DNA from 2 places in the Shewanella sp. SR1 genome. Region 2 is predicted to be linked to the other one. Evidence: predicted binding sites of a transcription regulator. Region 2 holds the regulator's gene; the other holds the start of a gene.
The links. The regulator ArgR, encoded in region 2, controls arginine synthesis, uptake and breakdown. The targets are predictions, from matches to a motif close to ANTGAATANNTATTCANT.
Positions count from the first base shown of each region.

Region 1: a site for ArgR is predicted at 3,250-3,267, ahead of KV201_RS13385 (YjiH family protein). Genes of this name have one in related genera too.

Region 1 is NZ_JAJAEF010000013.1:22,142-31,573, reverse strand. Features, by position in the region: gene KV201_RS13400 (peptidase U32 family protein) at 1-836, shown strand, start outside; gene KV201_RS13395 (U32 family peptidase) at 878-1,771, shown strand; gene KV201_RS13390 (hypothetical protein) at 1,942-2,655, opposite strand; gene KV201_RS13385 (YjiH family protein) at 3,349-4,707, shown strand; gene KV201_RS13380 (hypothetical protein) at 5,239-5,793, opposite strand; gene KV201_RS13375 (DUF2971 domain-containing protein) at 5,873-6,694, opposite strand; gene KV201_RS13370 (DUF4238 domain-containing protein) at 6,936-7,844, opposite strand; gene KV201_RS13365 (UDP-2,3-diacylglucosamine diphosphatase) at 8,353-9,432, shown strand, end outside.
Region 2 is NZ_JAJAEF010000001.1:100,350-109,781, forward strand. Features, by position in the region: gene KV201_RS00460 (5-formyltetrahydrofolate cyclo-ligase) at 1-600, shown strand, start outside; gene folM (dihydromonapterin reductase) at 632-1,378, opposite strand; gene KV201_RS00470 (thiol-disulfide oxidoreductase DCC family protein) at 1,645-2,043, shown strand; gene mdh (malate dehydrogenase) at 2,140-3,075, opposite strand; gene argR (transcriptional regulator ArgR) at 3,370-3,840, shown strand; gene KV201_RS00485 (NAD(P)-dependent oxidoreductase) at 3,981-4,613, opposite strand; gene KV201_RS00490 (LysR family transcriptional regulator) at 4,720-5,622, shown strand; gene KV201_RS00495 (Dyp-type peroxidase) at 5,694-6,629, opposite strand; gene ggt (gamma-glutamyltransferase) at 6,876-8,588, opposite strand; gene KV201_RS00505 (ABC transporter ATP-binding protein) at 8,766-9,432, opposite strand, start outside.

The DNA.
Region 1 (9,432 bases), on a different contig from region 2:
AGAAAATCTTCTTAACCTTAAACACTTTCCCAAAGCCCGGCGAAGAACATCGTTGGTATCAAGCCATCGATCTCGCCGCAAAACTGGGAATGGATGCGTTGATTGTTGCCGATCTTTCTTTGCTCGATTATGCCCATAAACATTATCCACACTTACCGCTGCATTTATCGGTGCAGGCCAGTGCGACCAATCTGGGTGCGCTCAGCTTTTATAAAGAAGCTTTTAACATCGCCCGAGTCGTGTTGCCGCGGGTGTTATCGATGAAACAAGTGCGTGACCTTGCCAAGGTCAGCCCAGTGGATTTAGAAGTGTTCGCCTTCGGCAGTCTATGCATCATGGCCGAAGGTCGTTGCCAGCTGTCGTCCTATGTGACGGGTCAATCACCCAACACGGGCGGCTCTTGTTCACCGGCAAAACACGTGCGCTGGCAGGAGGAAGGACAGAACCGATTAACGCTGCTCAACGATGTATTGATTGATAAATCAGCCCTCGATGAACAGATGGGTTATCCCGTGGTATGTAAAGGCCGTTACATCACGGAAGATCAAGATTCGCCGCAGTATTTGCTCGAATCACCGACCAGTTTAAATACTTTAAGCCTACTACCCGAACTCGCCAAAGCAGGCATAGTGTCGCTAAAAATCGAAGGCCGCCAACGCAGCCCAGCCTATGTTGAGCAAGTCACGAGAGTTTGGCGTCAAGCCATAGACACCTATCTGGATAACCCAGAACTGTACTCGACAAGCCCAAACCAACCCCATTGGGAACAAGCCCTTGCAAAAGTTTCCGAGGGTCAAATCACTACACTTGGCGCCTACGAGCGTGATTGGCAATAAAAGGTTAATGAACAAAGCGCCAGATTAACAAAGGACAAGTTATGCATATTTCCCTAGGCCCGCTGTTGTATTGCTGGCAAAAACAACAGGTCACTGATTTTTATCAGCAAGTCGCCGCGAGTCAAATCCCCTTAGTGTATTTAGGCGAGGCCGTCTGCAGTCGCAGACGCGAACTCAAATGGGGCGATTATCTGGAGCTGGCACGAATGCTCAAGCAGGCGGGTAAAGAAGTCGTGATTTCAACGCTGGCGTTAATCGAAGCGCCATCGGAATACACTGAGCTTAAACGCCAAGTCGATAACGGCGAATTTATGGTCGAAGCGAACGATATGGCGGCGGTCTATCTCGCCAACGAGCACAAGCTGCCCTTCGTCTGCGGCGCGAGTATCAATAACTACAATCGCGCCAGTTTAGACATTTTGCAGCGATTTGGGATGCAAAGGTTTGTGATGCCAGTGGAACTTTCAAAGGCTTGGCTTAGCCAAGTGATCCAACAAAAGCCGTCTTTTGAAGTGGAAGTGCTCGGCCACGGCTATTTACCCCTCGCCCATTCGGCGCGCTGCTTTACCGCTAGGCACAAACAGCTCACGAAAGATCATTGTGAAACAGTGTGCCGTGAATACAGTAAAGGACTAGTCGCGCAAACCCAAGAGCAGCAGCCTTTGCTCAGACTTAATGGGATCCAAACTCAATCCGCTAGCTGTTTAGATTTACGCAGTGAAATAACGACAATGGCAAAGATGGGGGTGGATGTGTTTCGGGTATCACCCAGTAGTTTTGACTGCATCACCACAGCCAATGCCTTGGTCGATGCAATTAACACGCCTGAAAATGCTCAACATTTTGCGATTAGCAGCGACGCGAACCTAGAGACAACCCAGTGTAACGGCTATTGGTTTGGAGAAGCAGGCCTTGCTGTGCATGCCAATCCCTAGCCCGATTCAGAGCCTGATCCTTAGTCTGAGCCAGAGTCTGAACATGAGACTGAGCTTGGGCCTAAACATGAGCCAGAGCTTAATCTAACGAGGAATCTGAGCGGGAACCATAATCTGAATTTAAGCCAACATCGACGTTAACTTAAGGAATGAGTTTAACCAGTGAAGTTTCACTCTTGGCTGGTTCGCTCTTGGCTGGCGTTTAACTGACTAAAAAGCAGCACAGTGGTCCAGCACAATAGACTCCCCAGCCCTATCCATTCCAGTAGGGCTGGCCACCACAAACTAGGACGCGGCAGCTGCAATACCATCTCCTGATAAAACGGCCTATCGCCTTCGGTCAAACCTAAATCCAATTGCGGCGCATACAAAAACGTCATCATGCTGCACAGCACAATGAGGGCTAACAACCCAGTCCAGCGACCAAAATGAGACTTGCCGAAAAAAACTAAAGCTAAGTAGAAAATTGCACTTAAGCTTCCCAGATAGAAAAACCATTTCAGCCCTAAAACGTGCAGGTGATACACGTTCACCGGAAATAATCCCACGCTCGCTAAGGCCAGAAAAGTGCATGCCAGACTGATAAAGAAGGGGTATCCCCAGAAAGATGTCACTTGCTGTAACGAAGACAAGCAATAGAAGACGAGACTTAAACTGCCAAAGAACAATCCCCCGTTGAGGATCACAGCAAAAGACGAATGGCCATAAGTCCCCAATTCGCTTAGGGTATGATTTAAAAAATTAAAGCGATGGGATTCGGCGTCGTCAAATCCTAAAACAGTCATCACAATACCGATTAAAAGCCCAAAGATCCCCAGAAAACCAAACTTAATGGCCAGTGTCGAGCCGCCTTTAATCTTAACCTTCTCTACTTTTGCAGTCATGAATACTTGAGTTGGATAGGAATGATACTAACTTACATGGAAATGAGAAGATTTAAAGCGGCGGGTATCCGCTTTATGAATAATATTTTTACTTTCATCGTTATTAGCGACTTTTTAGTCAGCCTCCAAAACATCAAGATGCTGAGGAAGATCACTATTATCTCTAAGCAGATTTAACTGCTTGTCGCATAAAAATGTGCCGAGCAGCGAAATAGACTGAGCATCACAGTGGCATTCGTAAAGTGTGCTTACCCACGCCGTATAGAAAGTGTTATCACGACAGTCCGCTTAAATCGCACAAAAAACCAACCAATAGGGCTGTAATGCTAAAGTTGCTGATGTTTTTTCGTGCAAAAATAACATCTCAATCGTTTTAACTACATCATCACACAAGCGATTAACTCCTCAGAAACAACAATCCATAACACAATGTTTATAATAATTTTTATCTGAAACCATCCAGAAGTATCGACCTAATATCACCAACAACTTAAGTAAAATAACTATGCTGTTTTGCTGCTTATATCAAACTAACTAGCGAATCGTTTTACATAGACAAGCTAAGCGAGTAATCTTCCCCATTCTCGTTTTTGAGTTGAATTTAAATGCACCTTAATTGGCGTCAACAGCGCGTTACGTGCGGCTATTAATTCAAATTTACCATGTACGACTCGTACTTTAAGGTGTACAAAATTGACTACTGAAAATAAAAATCGAAACATTAAGACGATACTCACCTTTATCGTCCCTTCGCTGATCGGTCTGTTGTTATTTATGACCCCTATCAGCTACAACGATGCGATCACTATTCCAATCGCGATTATCTCTAAAGCACTGCAAGGCGCATTGAGCGGCGTATTAACCCTCATAGTGACCATGATTATCGTGGCTACGGCGCTGGCCTCTTCGCTGTCAAAAGCATTTAAGCCTAAGTTTGTGAGCCAGAATCACTTCCTTAATGCCTTATTAAATGTCAGTCCTTTATGGTTGATCACGCGGATCGTAGGTGCGGTGTTTGTCGTGCTGACCTATTTAGGCTTAGGCCCAGAGGCCATTAACTCCTCAAGCACAGGTGCATTAGTCTTAAACGACTTACTGCCCGTGTTGTTCTCCGTCTTTATCTTTGCAGGTATGTTGTTGCCGCTGCTGCTGAACTTCGGTCTACTCGAACTGTTTGGCACACTGCTAACCAAAATCATGCGCCCCGTGTTCAATCTACCGGGTCGCAGTGCAATTGATTGTATGGCCTCATGGTTAGGTGATGGCAGTGTCGGTATTTTACTGACCAGCAAACAATACGAAGCACGTTTTTATACGCAAAGAGAAGCGGCCGTTATCGGCACAACCTTCTCGGCGGTATCGATTACCTTCAGCCTAGTGGTGATCTCACAGGTTAAATTAGAGCACATGTTTGTGCCCTTCTATTTGACTGTGTGTCTCGCCGGTTTTGCCGCTGCTGTGATTGTGCCTAAATTGCCACCGCTGTCGTGGAAAAAAGACAACTACATCGACGATACCCCACGCATGCCAGATGATGAGTTGATCCCTGCGGGTCACAACGCTTTCTCTTGGGGTTTTGATAAAGCCTTAGAAAAAGCCGCCAGTGCCGGTGGCATCAAAGCCGTTTTGAATGAAGGCGTTAAAAACGTTGTCGATATGGTGTTTGGCATTATCCCTGTGGTAATGGCCATTGGTACGCTGGCGCTGATTATCGCCGAGCACACGCCTATCTTTAACTATCTGGGTATGCCGTTTATTCCATTACTCGAATTACTGCATATCCCCGAAGCCACTGAAGCCTCTAAAACGATTGTGGTGGGTTTTGCGGACATGTTTATTCCGTCAATTCTGGCCAGCTCAATTGAATCGGATATGACTCGCTTTGTGATCGCGGCCTTGTCTGTGACTCAGTTGATCTACATGAGTGAAGTGGGCGCATTGCTTATCGGCAGTAAAATCCCGGTGAACTTTGTTGAGCTCTTCGTGGTGTTTATTCTACGTACCTTAGTGACACTGCCTGTTATCGCGGGTGTAGCGCATTTATTGTTCTAAAAGCTAACGGCAACAATAGCTCAGCTAAAAGGGGAGTCAGGTTAACTGACTCCCCTTTTTTGTAGTAACTCATACACGAACTGACAGTTTTGATTATATCGAGTGACTAAATCGTACAATCTCCACTCGACACCACTCGACACCACACAACTCACTTTGGTACAGAAGTACTTTAAGAATTTCTGGATAGCACTGCTGAAGGATCAAACTTGGTCATTTAATTCTTTAAGTGCTGGCTTATGATGAGCCATGGCATTCGCTCACCGACACGCAGCAAGTCCGTCCTTGGATGCTCGACCGCCCCGTCCATGGGGCGGACGGTCGTCTCGCTAATCACCATGGCTCACCTTTCTAGCATTGGCGTAGTCAGTAAGTTTTAAAGAAATAAACAGCACGTTTTTGGACAAAAACGAGCTAAGTTTTTGCGGGATAATCTTCATTTAGGATAAATAAAAATAATCCAAAGAACTGAATCGTGAGTAGTGATGAACTTAAGGATGCTACTTTTTTCTTACTTTTCTTTACTGTCTGTTATTTAAACTGATGATTAAGATTTCGCTCTAGTTCATTTATAATGGTGAGGAGTGTTGACATGGTGTTGTCGGAAATGACATTGCTATCCCTTACATCTTTTTCAATCATTGATTGAACATCGGATATTTTAGTTAATATCTCAGGCTCAAATTTTTTTAACTTTAACTCAAGACTCAGTCTGGTTATTCTAAATCCTGTTTCACCGAATTTTTGGTTACCAATGATCGGTGTATCTTTGTTGAAAGCGATGGTTAATGTGGTTAGCAACGCGTCTTGAAGTTCTGAGGATAGGTTATAAATGTGGCTTCCTCTTAACTGGGACTTCCATGCGTCAAGAGCGCGATACGCCAACACAACCCCAAGAACAGTCGCAATCGAAGCAAGTACCGACGTTATTACCTGTGCTCTATTGAACCAGATATCAATAGTCGAAGAAGAGTAAAATAAACCGATCAGGAGGCCTACAAATCCTGAAACTAAGATAAACGCTGCAAGTAACATCTTTTTTAAAAGCATGGGAATTTGCTCTGATTCAATAACAATACTGGGCACTTTCTATCAACTAAAGTTTGGTCAATGCTCTGTAGCTGAAAGTTCTTGATCATGTGTTCAAAACAATCTTTGGGGCAAATTATGTTGAAACGTGATCTCTGAATTCAATTTTGTACTCATCCAATGACACACTAGCCTGAAATATATTGCATGATATTTCGTTGGATCTTATAGCTGATATGACTCTTTTCTTTGTATCTTCAGTAGTATAGTAGCCAAGATATACCGCTTTGATCGCGTTTTTAGGTAAATCAGTTAATATGACATCCGCACCGTAAGCATCTTTACCCAGACAACCTTCCTTGCTTAAGAACGCCCTGAACAATCGCTCCTCTTCCTCGTAAGCCCAGTCGCGCGGTTTTTCACATAACAATTTCTCGTAATACCTTTCTTCACCAGGTACAACCTTGCTTCTCTTGTTGGTATAAACTACCGGAATTGGCCTTGTAGGTTGTCCAGCCAAGCTTTCTTGCTTAAAAAATTCGTGCTCTTCATCAAAGCCAATCACCAACCCTTGCCCTTCGTCAGCATAATGTGACCACATCAACAAGTTGTCTTCCGTCCTTGATAGAGAAAGAACTCCAAGATTGTCACTCAAATTAGCAATTAATTCTTGTCCTACGATGAAGGAATGGGTTTTCTTTTGAACATTAGCTATTAGCTCGGCTTTCGTTTTTTCTAGAATCTTTCTATTTTCTTCGGTCTTATCTTCGATAGCTGTGTTTTCCCAAAGCTCATTGAGATCAAAGAGCATTTGCTGTAATAACATATCTCTTTCATTCTTCATATCGATCAATGGCTGACATTCAAATGGATCATTAAGCGACATAAGCGGAGAAAATCTGATCTTAAGATTTTCTAAAACATCAATTCTGTCAATTGGGAGATACTTAAACAACATGCCGATTTTGCCTTTTCACATAACGCCAATTAGGGTGCATCACTACCGTACAATAGCTACTTTGTAGCATTATTAAAATCGGGTCAATCATGGTGTGCCAGTGTTTATCTAGATTCACGCTGCTAACTCGTTTTAGGGCGCTAACTATTTGAATGCTAATTGCAAAAAGCATTCCTATCAGATTTGTGCTGATGTCGAAAAAAAACAACATCAAAATTAGACCTAATATATTGTTGATAAGCTACTCTTGATGTCGTTGATAAAATGGTTCAAATTCACAATCATTCCATTCTGGATATTTATAATCGTCAGTAATACTCATAATTCTGCGGATACTGTCATATGCGGTATCTAAATCAGATATATCACTTAAAATGTGCAAAGAAAATGGTGGTTGAGGATAACTCCCCAAAATATCATTAAACATTCTATCTGCGATTTCACTATCATGATCAGGGCTGATTATTAATGACTCACCAGCACATTTTGCCAACTGGTAATTAATAAAGTGAGCCCACCCTTTATTGGCCTCATAGCCTATGGTGACATTGGGGTTGTGTGTGAAAGCATTCCAACCATTTGGCATAGAGCATGCCACAAAACATAATCGAGGGCTCAATGGGTAAAACAAACAACTTTCTGGACGCTCAATAAAACCTGATTGGAGCACAGGGTTGTCAGTTCGTACAAAGTAATCATCTTTATGAGCAAGAATTAAACACCAATCTCTATTAGCAACAAATGCAAGGTCCCCGCACTGTTGACAGCCTACTCTGTCATGCTGAGGAACGGTGGTCGTATTGTGTATATCCCTTATTTTCCTTTCATATTTCATGTACGAAGGAGTGCGAACTAACTGAGAAAGTAAAAACTGAGCCCATAAAAGTCTTTCATTTTCATCCAGCTCACTTATAGCGACAAGCTTTTCGTAAACAGGAGCTACTTTCGTTTCTAGATCTCTATCTAAAGAATTTTCAATATCCCATGAATATAATCCACGCTTGCGCCCCCATTGTTTCCTACCTTTTGACGTTTTTTTAACAGATGAAGTGTGCTCACAAAATAAGTAAGACACAAACTGTGAATCGTCAGCCCAATACTTACTACTAAACTTAGGTACATAATGCGATAGCGGCTTATTTTTAGACACTTCATTATCTCTGAAATTAACCTTGACTGTGATAAAACACTTTTCATGATCACTATATCAGTATGAATAAGCTTTAACTCTATTACCAATCATTAGGTATGCTTATGCAATTAGCAATGGCTTGTAACTAGTTTTGGGGCAATAGCTTTTTAGCTAAACGAACAGCAGAAGTGTTAATTAAGATTGGCATTGTTGCAACTGTGACCGTTGGCGGCATGAATGCCGTCGTCGAGCCCTCAGGGACGCTTCTTGTTAAATGCAAGGGCGGCGTGTCACAGGGGAAACAATGACAATTCATGCTGCAAACTGACAACAAAGTTATCTTGCTTTGGGGCAGAAGTAAGTTAAATCAACCTGTCGGTTCTAATTGCATCCTAATGTGAATCTTGACAGGTTCAGTCTAGGCTAATCAACCTTTTGTCATCTGCATGTAATCTAAACTTCATCATTCAGTCAAAGCCCCTCACTAAGCTCATATTCGTTAACAGCCTAATAGGGTGAATACGAGATGACAGGATTTAATTTCAAGGAATTTGAAACAACAGCGCAGGGACAGATAAATGACCCCAGCCTTTCACCTCCTATCTTTAACCGCTCGACGCAATCACCTACATCAGTTCCGACATCTGCACCAACACCCTCAAATCGATTCAATTCAGCTTCTTTTACCCCATCCGCATTAACTTCAGACCAGACGGCATCACCCCATACACCAAGCATCACAGTTAACGCCCTCTGGCTATCGGATATCCATTTAGGCTGTAAAGATTGCAAGGCCGACTACCTGCTCAGTTTGCTTGAAACCGTGCGTTGTCAGCACTTGTATCTGGTCGGTGACATAGTCGATTTATGGGCGCTGAAACGTAAGCTGCATTGGCCTGATAGCCACAATAAGGTGCTACAAAAATTCATTGAACTGGCACAAAACGGCACCCAAGTGATTTATCTGCCGGGCAACCACGACGAGCTGATCAAACCCTATGCCGAGCTAAGCCTGTGGAATATCAAAATAGCCCGCCAACATATTCACCACGGGATTGGCGGCCATAAATTGTTGATGCTCCACGGGGATCAGTTTGATGCCGATGTGTGTGTCGGCCGTTTCTACGCCATATTGGGCGACCATTTATATGACTTATTGCTGTTCCTTAATCGCAATCTCCACAGCCTGAGGGAACGCTTAGGTTATCCCTATTGGTCACTGGCAAGTTACATCAAATCCAAAGTGGGTAAGGCTCAAGCCGCTATCGGACATTATCGCCAAGCGGTGCTCAACTATGCCCAGCATTTCGATGTTGATGGCGTGATCTGCGGCCATATCCATCAGCCAGAACTCTCGACTCACCCCAGAGCAGCACAATACTGCACGCCCCAAAGTACACCTGAGCAGCGGAAAATCATCTACGCCAACGACGGTGACTGGGTTGAAAACTGCAGCTTAATCACAGAAACCTTAAGCGGTGAATTACAGCTTTGTCGCTGGAATGAACAGACACTCAATCTCGATATTCTCAGCAGCATAGCGTTAGTGCAACAGCCGCCTGAGACGCACAAAAACCAACAACAAAAAACGGCAGCGCAGCCAATG
Region 2 (9,432 bases):
GCAAGTATCGCCATTCATACGCAAGAAAACCGCAATCAGTTACGCAAAAGCATTCGTACCGCACGCAAATCCCTTTCAGAAACCGAGCAAACCCAAGCAAGCTTAAGCGCCAGCCAACGCATGCTGGATAAACTGCAAGCCAACAAAGCGCAACATGTGGCGCTTTATCTCACCCACGATGGCGAACTCGCCACGCCGCCGCTGATCGCTGCGCTGTGGCAATTGGGTATTCACACCTATCTGCCAAGGTTGCATCCCTTCAATGCTGGGCAACTGTTATTCCTGCATTACAGTGCTGATACCCCGATGCAGGCGAATCAATTCGGCATCTTAGAACCTAAGTTAGATGTGCGCGCCATTATCCCAGTAACAGAGCTAGATGTGGTTATCACGCCCTTGGTGGCGTTTGATTTAATGGGGAATCGCATGGGCATGGGCCGCGGTTATTACGATAGGACGCTGGCAAACTGGCAGCTTAAAGGTAAACCTTTGCCTATGGGTTACGCCCACGACTGCCAGCAAGTGGTGAGTTTACCCTGCGAGCATTGGGATGTGCCTTTGCCATTCATCATCACCCCAAGTCGCGTACTGACGTTTTAAGCCATTAGCTGTTGCTCGAAAAATCAAATGACTATTTTAACTGGCGGCCGCCATCGACATTATGGCAACGACCCGTAACGTAGCGGCTATTAAGCAGGTAGTCCACGAGTTCGATAATCTCCGCATTCCCCGCCTCTTTCGGCAACAGCGCTTTGGCTAAGGTTTTTTGCTGATAGGCGGCGTCATCACCCGTATTAAATAGGATCATCGCCGGCGCAATCGAATTCACTTTCACCTCGGGCGCAAATTTGGCGGCAAAGGATAGCGTCATATTGTGCAGCGCGGCTTTACTGGCGGCATAGGCTATGTGCTTCTGACTGCCCTTCTCTGCCACGTAATCGGTAATATGAATCACATCACTGCCGCCGATTTCATCGCAAGCAGCGGCACGTAGCTGCGCCTCTAAGGCCAAGTTCAACTGATAGGGCACGCTCACATGCACTTGCATCATCCGCTGCAGCACTTGGCTCGGCGTAAAAGTGGTACTCTTTAAAGGCTCATTCTTTGTAAGAATAGTATCCGGCAGCCAGTCCGATGCATTGTGAATAATGGCACGAATTTGAGGCAGTTGAGTTAACTCATCGATTAAGGATTGCACTTGGGCATCGTCATAAAAATCGCAGGGATACAGAGTCGCGCCTAAAGCGTTCAGCTCATCAATGCTATCGTAATGGCGGCGATAAGTACCAATCACCTGCTGACCTTGGGCGATAAAGTGTTTGGCTAAGGCGTAACCTATGCGTTTACCCACGCCTGTGATTATGATGGGAGATGTCATACCTATCCTTTTGATTCGTCATTGCTCAGGTTTTACCTTGCTTACTTAAAAATCAGCAATCAAGTTAACCTGATGAATAACCAAGATGTTACTGTACTCGTTTGAATTTAACCTAACAAAAAGCCAAATGAGACACACATTAGATTTAAAATCAGCTGCGATCTAAAACCCTTTATTCTGCGTATAGGCTATAAGAAACCAAGCTTAAGTGCACAAGCCAAGAGCTTAGACCAAGTATTGTGATCAAGTCATCAGAGGTGGACCCGATGGAACTGCGGATTTTTTATGATGGTAACTGCCCATTATGTAGCGCCGAAATGCGTCAACTGAAAGCGCGCGATCCCAACAACTTGATTGCGCTTGAGGATTTAAATGCATCCGACTTTAGTGAACGTTTCAGCCATATCGATAGAGACTACGCCAATACTATTCTTCACGGTGAAACCGCAACGGGCGAAGTGTTACTCGGGTTAGATGTCACCTGTAAAGCGTGGGCACTGACAGGAACACGTGCTTGGATCCAACTGTTACGCCTGCCCGTGATTAAAACTGTCGCCGATTGGACTCACCTGCGCTTTGCAAAACACAGATACCGTATCTCCTATTTACTGACGGGCAAAGCCCGCTGCGACGATAACTGCCAAATTCCCACCAAGCGCCGCTGAATGAGCTTTAGAAAGTATAAAACCTAGACATAAAAAAACGGAGCTCAATGGCTCCGTTTTTTAATTCGTCATAATCTAAAAAGATTATCCGAAAGATTATTTAACGAAATCAACGCCTAGTTTGATATCGCCTTTCAGCGTATCTAACATAGAATCACGAGCGTTAGCTTCGAATGCACTCACTTCACCGTAAGGCAGTACTTTTTCAATACCGTTTTTGCCTAACAGCACAGGTTGTGCGAAGAACTCTGCGTGCTCGCTGCCGCCGTCAACATAGGCGCATTCAACGATGTTAGCTTCGCCTTGCAGACCACGAACCAAAGACAGACCGAAACGGCAAGCCGCTTGACCCATAGACAGAGTCGCGCTACCGCCACCGGCTTTAGCTTCAACCACTTCTGTACCCGCGTTTTGGATGCGAGTAGTCAGACTTGCCACTTCTTCGTCAGTGAAAGTCACGCCTTCAACTTGAGACAGTAATGGCAGAATGGTCACGCCGCTGTGGCCGCCGATCACATTGACTTTAACGTCAGCAACGTTCAGGCCTTTTAATTCAGCGATGAAGGTTTCAGAACGGATCACGTCTAATGTCGTGATACCGAACAGACGGTTCTTATCGTAAACACCCGCTTTCTTCATCACTTCTGCAGCGATAGCGACAGTAGTGTTGACTGGGTTAGTGATAATGCCAACCAAAGCCGTAGGGCAAGTTGCCGCTACTTTTTCGATCAGGTTGCGAACGATACCGGCATTGATATTGAACAGATCTGAACGATCCATACCAGGCTTACGCGCAACACCAGCAGAAATTAGAACAACGTCAGCACCCACTAGGGCAGGCGTTGGATCTTCACCAGCAAAACCTTTGATTTCAACAGCAGTAGGGATGTGGCTCAAGTCAACCGCAACACCCGGAGTAACCGGTGCGATATCATATAGAGACAAATGTGAACCCGCAGGCAGTTGAGTTTTTAACAGTAGGGCAAGAGCCTGGCCGATACCACCAGCAGCACCAAGTACAGCAACTTTCATAGTTATCTCCGTTATTTCTCGGATATGTGTGACATGGATCTAATTTACGTTGGCGTCACATTACTGGAATGTCACAACAATTTCAATTATCCCTTAGTCGTGGGACAAAAGAATTCCGGAATAACTTAGAAGCAATGTAGAACAATTACTCAAATTGGTATTTTTAAGCCCCCAGCAAACGCTTAACCACAGGGAGTTAGTGAATTTTTATTCAACCAATCTGGTTATTTGTTGACAATTTTTCTAAAAATATTCAAAATGGGCCTGTTTTTTTGAATAACGAATAATAATATTATGCAAACGACCAAGAATCAGGATGACCTTGTTAGAATTTTTAAGTCGATTTTAAAAGAAGAGCGCTTTGGCTCTCAAAGTGAAATCGTCACCGCCTTGCAAGCTGAAGGCTTTGGTAATATTAACCAATCAAAAGTATCACGCATGCTCAGCAAGTTCGGCGCAGTGCGGACTCGCAACGCTAAGCAAGAGATGGTGTATTGCTTACCGGCCGAATTAGGCGTACCCACCGCGGGGAGCCCGTTGAAGAATTTGGTACTCGATGTCGATCATAACCAAGCGATGATCGTCGTGCGAACTAGCCCAGGTGCCGCGCAGCTGATTGCCCGTTTATTGGATTCTATCGGTAAACCAGAAGGCATTTTGGGCACGATTGCCGGTGATGACACTATCTTTATTTGTCCATCGAGCATCCAAGATATCGCCGATACCTTAGAAACCATCAAATCTTTATTCAATTACGCAGAATAAAAAAACAGGTCAGCTTGCTGACCTGTTCTATTTCATCTGTACGCATTTCTGTCCAATCTTGCGCTGATTATTTGGCCATTGTCCCGATTACGTTACACATTTAAGCCAATCTCGCGCGCACCGATGTTTATACGCTAAGGTCAGTAAGCCACACTGATGCGCTGATTTGCGTGAGTGCCCTGTTCGGCTTCGTCTAACATGGCTTTAGCGTAATCCGCAACAGAAATGCGGCTGCGACCATTAGCATCGGTAAAGAAGCTGTCGCCACCAAGGCGATATGGGCCTTCACTCTCGCCAGGATAAATCTCAGCGGCTGGGCTCACAAAGGTCCAATTAATTGCAGTTTGCGCCGCACGGAATACCTGCAAAGCTTCACCCTGAGCTAACGCCTCATCTTTATATGCTGCGGGGAAATCTGGGCTAGAAACCAGAGTCACACCCGGTGCCACTTCTAAGCTCCCTGCGCCACCAACCCACAATAAACGTGGCACCTTAGCGTTAGGCAGCACATCCAGTAAATGCTGAACCGTACTCGCCACTAGGCCATGATTTTGTTGTGCGCGGCCACCAACAGAGGCAATAACAACATCTACGCCAGCAAAGGTTTGCGCAACTAATGGCTGCTCTAAATCCACAGCATGCACAGCCACGTCAGTAGCAGATAACTTGCTCGGATCACGCACTAGCGCTGTTACTTGGTGCCCACGGCTCAATGCTTCTTTTAAAATTGCACCACCAATCCAACCTGTTGCACCTAAAATTGCGATTTTCATTTCGTTAACTCTCTCTGATGATTTACATTGAAGCCAGTTTACTTGCAGTGTTTCCCGTGATAAACATCAATAAATGAGCATGATTGTTTCAGTTTGAGGTACTAATATGGATAAAATTGCCGCAATACGCAGTTTCGTCGAAGTGGCAAACTGCGGCAGCTTTACCAAAGCTGCCGAGCATTTAGACCTCAGCCGCCTGCAGGTGTCCCGCCATATTCAAGAAGTAGAGCAGTGGTTGAGTTTACGCTTACTACACCGTACCACCCGCAGCGTCAGCCTGACTTTGCAAGGCGAAGAAGCGCTGCAATTTTGCCAGCGGATCTTAAGTGAAGTCGCCGCCATGGAAAGCCGCGCCCACAGCCATAACAGTGAACTGGTGGGCAGTATTCGCATCGCCACACCGATTGGCCTTGGACAGCACAGCCTGTTTGATGTCGTCGACCGCTTTATTAAAATTCACCCTAAGGTCAGCATTCAGCTGGTGATGTCAGACAGTTTTGCCCAATTGGTGGATGAGCGAGTCGATGTGGCACTGCGCTATACCGAGCAGCCCGATGATAATTTGATTGCCCGCCGTTTAATGACCATAGATGCCGTGATCTGTGCTGCGCCGAGCTACCTTGATAGCAACACACCACTTGTCGAGCCCATCGATCTACTGGCTCACAACTGCCTGATACACTCGGCGCAACAAAATTGGCCTTTCCTGAAAGAGCTGCAAGCCGAGCATGTAAAAGTCACAGGTAATCTTAAAGCTAACGACATGGGCGTATTGGTGAGTGCGGCGCTGCGGGGACATGGCATAGTGCGTTTGCCCTGCGACTTAGCCAATCAATACCTTGCCAGCGGCCAGCTCAAAGAAGTGTTACCCGACTTTACGACGCCAGGCCAAACCTTATGGGCTGTGTACTTGTCCCGCAGTTATCAGCAAAATCTGGTGCGCGCCTTTATCGATTTCACTGCCCAGCAATGGCAACTCGATATCAAAAAATGGCTCCCAGCGCATTAGCATAAAAAACGCACTTAGGCGTTAGCGTAAGTGCGTTTAATTGATGCTGAATCTGCGCAGATCTCGAAAGCTTATTCGTCGAATTGCAGCATAAAATCCAATGCGGGGGCAAAGAAGGATGAGCCTGTCATCGCCTTAGTAAAATGCATCAAGTGATCATGGTTACCTTCGCCATCACCAAACATCATGCTATGCAGCATCTTTTCAAAATGCTCCGGCGTACGGCAGTTAGAGATAAACATCAATCCCTGCTCCTTCAGCGAACCATAGGGCATACTCTGGCGCAGGATTTCCATCGACTGACCGTTCGCATCTTTAAGATTCACCCGCTTGATATGGCTGGTCAGTGGCTTATCCTCTGACTCATACTCGATATTATCTTGCTTAGTACGGCCGATAATATCTTCTTGTTTTTTAACCGGTAATCTATGCCACTTACTCAAGTTATGGGCATACTTTTGCACGTGAATATAGCTGCCGCCTCTAAACTCAGGATCTTCATCACCAACGAGAGCGACTTCCTGACGGTGCCGCCCCTTAGGGTTTTCAGTGCCATCGACAAAGCCGGTTAAATCGCGGCTATCCATAAATCTAAAGCCACGTTCTTCATCGACTAGTTCCACTAAGTCTTCAAACATTTGGCTGATTTCATTAGCGACTAAATGCAGAATATCGTAACGGTCGCAGCGGATATGCACGAACAAATCATATTCAATTGCCGGCGCTTCGCGGCTGCCGACTTGCATAGCAGGAAAAGGCTTGAGCATTTCAGGGCGAGCATTGGGGTAGAGGCTATCCCAATAATTGGCGCCAATCCCCACAAAACCATTGAATGCACTGTCAGAGTATTGATCTGTCAGCTCATAAATATACTGCGCAACGTTGGCAAGACAGGGACGTAATTGCGACTCGACATTGTCATTGGCATTAAACATCAAATAGACACTGTGTAAGTTCCCCTCTGCACACACACCCAACTGTTCACGCGGCATATTTTGTATATCCATTTGGTTATCACCCTTTTTCTAAATTCATTTTCGGCAATATTATCCGCAACTTTACCTGAAAATGACATTAACTAACGCACAGTTTGTTCTGGTTTATCATGATAATGCTCATTACGCAGCGTTATCGCGCCCAAGATCCCTAAATGTAAAAATTGACGAGACTGTAAAAGTCTCGTCAATCAGTTTAATCGAATAAATGAAGCAAAGCTTACTCTGCCTCAAGCTTACCTTAGCGTGGCGCTGAAGTTAATAACCCGCGGCATGACCATCTTTACGGCTCTCAGAAGCCGCACGATACACGCCCGTTTCAGCATTAAATCCAATAGCTTGATAGCCGCCAAAATCGCCAAGGCCGTCACGCAGCACATGCCCTTTCTTGATAAGCTCACGGCGCGTTTCCACAGGGAAGCCCGATTCCAGACTGACGTAGCCGCCATCATTCATCACTTCGCCGGTGGGCTCGGTTGAACCCATATGCAAAATTCTGGGGGCATCGCCCGCTTCTTGCAAGTTCATTTTAAAATCAATCAGGTTCATTACAATCTGTGCGTGCATTTGTGGTTGAGTCGCGCCGCCCATCACCCCAAAGCTGAGCCAAGGTTTACCGTCTTTGGTCACAAAAGCGGGAATGATAGTATGGAAAGGACGCTTGCCCGGTGCGTAGGTATTAAAACGCCCCTCAGTTAAATCAAACATTTGCCCACGGTCTTGCAACACAAAACCGAGATCAGGCGGCGTCATGCCCGAGCCCATACCACGGTAGTTACTTTGAATGAGTGACACCATGTTGCCGTCTTTGTCGGCGGTGGTCAGGTACACAGTATCGCCATGTTGCAACGCAGGATTACCCGCATCGACACTCTTGGCCGCTTTATTGGGATCGATTAACTTAGCGCGATCATAATTGTATTGCTGCGAAATCAACTCGTTAACCGGCACTTTATTAAAGGCCATGTCGGCATAAAACTTAGCCCTGTCGGCAAAGGCGAGTTTTTTCGCTTCGACAAATAAATGCACATATTCAGGGCTATTAAAGCCCATGGCGGCAATATTAAAGGGCTCCATGGTTTTTAGGATTTGCAGCGCCGCAATACCTTGACCATTGGGCGGCAGTTCCCATACATCGTAACCACGGTAGTTCACCGAAACCGGCTCTATCCAGTCGCTAGTATGGCTGGCTAAGTCATCATAACTTAAATAACCACCTTGGGATTTCATGTACTTATCGATACTTTTGGCGATATCGCCTTTATAGAAAGCATCGCGGCCGCCCTTGGCAATTTTCTCATAGGTATTAGCAAGCGCTGGGTTTTTAAAGATTTCGCCCACCGCTGGCATCTTGCCATTAGGCATATAAGTTTCTTTAAAACCGGGGAATTTTGCGAGTTTTTTACCACTCCCCTCAAGGTAATAGGCGATGAGTTCGGACACAGGGAAACCATCACGGGCGTAATGGATTGCGGGCGCAAGATTATCGGCCATCGCTAATTTGCCGAACTTATTATGCAGTTCATACCAGCCATCCACAGCGCCGGGCACAGAAACAGGCAAGGGTCCAAGCGGCGGTAAATAGTCTAAGCCGAGGGACTTAAGCTTTTCTAAACTTAAGGATTTTGGACTGCGGCCCGAAGCGTTAAGACCATAGAGGCGTTTATCTTTCGCGCTCCAGACGATGGCAAATAAGTCACCACCAACACCCGAACCCGTTGGTTCGACTAACCCTAGCATGGCATTCGCTGCAATCGCCGCATCGACCGCACTACCGCCCTGCTTGAGTATATCAATAGCGACTTGTGTGGCGAGTGGTTGACTGGTCGCCGCCATTCCATGGGTGGCATACACTTCTGAGCGCGTCGCAAAGGCTTTACCCGTGATCCTATCCATGGCCATCACTCCTGAAGACGATATTGCCGTCGCCACTGTCACTAAGGTACAAATTGATTTTATTGTTTTTATCATAATTCCTCCCACTCTGGAGAAATTAAGGTAACAAGGATGGTCGAAAATATCACCAACCAATACCACATAGGCCTAAGTTAAACGTAAGCAAAAATATCGTACTTTCGTTGGTGATAGCTTATCGCCGTGGCATTAATACCTGACCGCTTAGATTTGCTCTGCACAATATCAATATGTCTAAGATTCAAATAGTACCAGCGAGTGCGGCTCTGTCGTGACCCCGACTTTTTGGCCGATAGTGAGCTGCATCATTTGGCTTCGCACTTCGACATAATAAGCGTGAGAAGCGGCTTCAATTTTGACCCAGTAATGACAAAAAGCGCCTAAGAAACGCCGCTCTGTGATCGTGCCCACACCTTGCTCATCGGCGCTGAGCGTCAATTGCTGCGGGCGCAAGAATACCGTACCGCTGAACTCGCTCGGCAACCCTAATGGCGTAAGGCTGGTTAAATGACCGATAGGAGTGGCAACTCTGTGTCCATCGAGCACTGCGGCGGGTAAGTAATTACCGCTACCTAAAAAGTCCGCCACATAACGGCTGTTTGGCGCGGCATACAAGGCTTCGGCGCTGCCATACTGCACTATAATGCCTTGATTAAAAATCGCCAAAGTATCAGCAAATACAAAGGCTTCATCCTTACTGTGGGTGACAAACACCGCGCTAACATTACGCTGTTTTAAAATGCTGCGAATTTCCGCCATCATCTCGTAGCGCACTTGGGCATCGATATTAGAAAAAGGCTCATCGAGCAGTAATAACTGCGGCTCATAGGCAAGTGCCCGCGCAATCGAGACGCGCTGCTGCTGACCGCCAGATAACTCATGGGGATAACGCTGAGCTAAG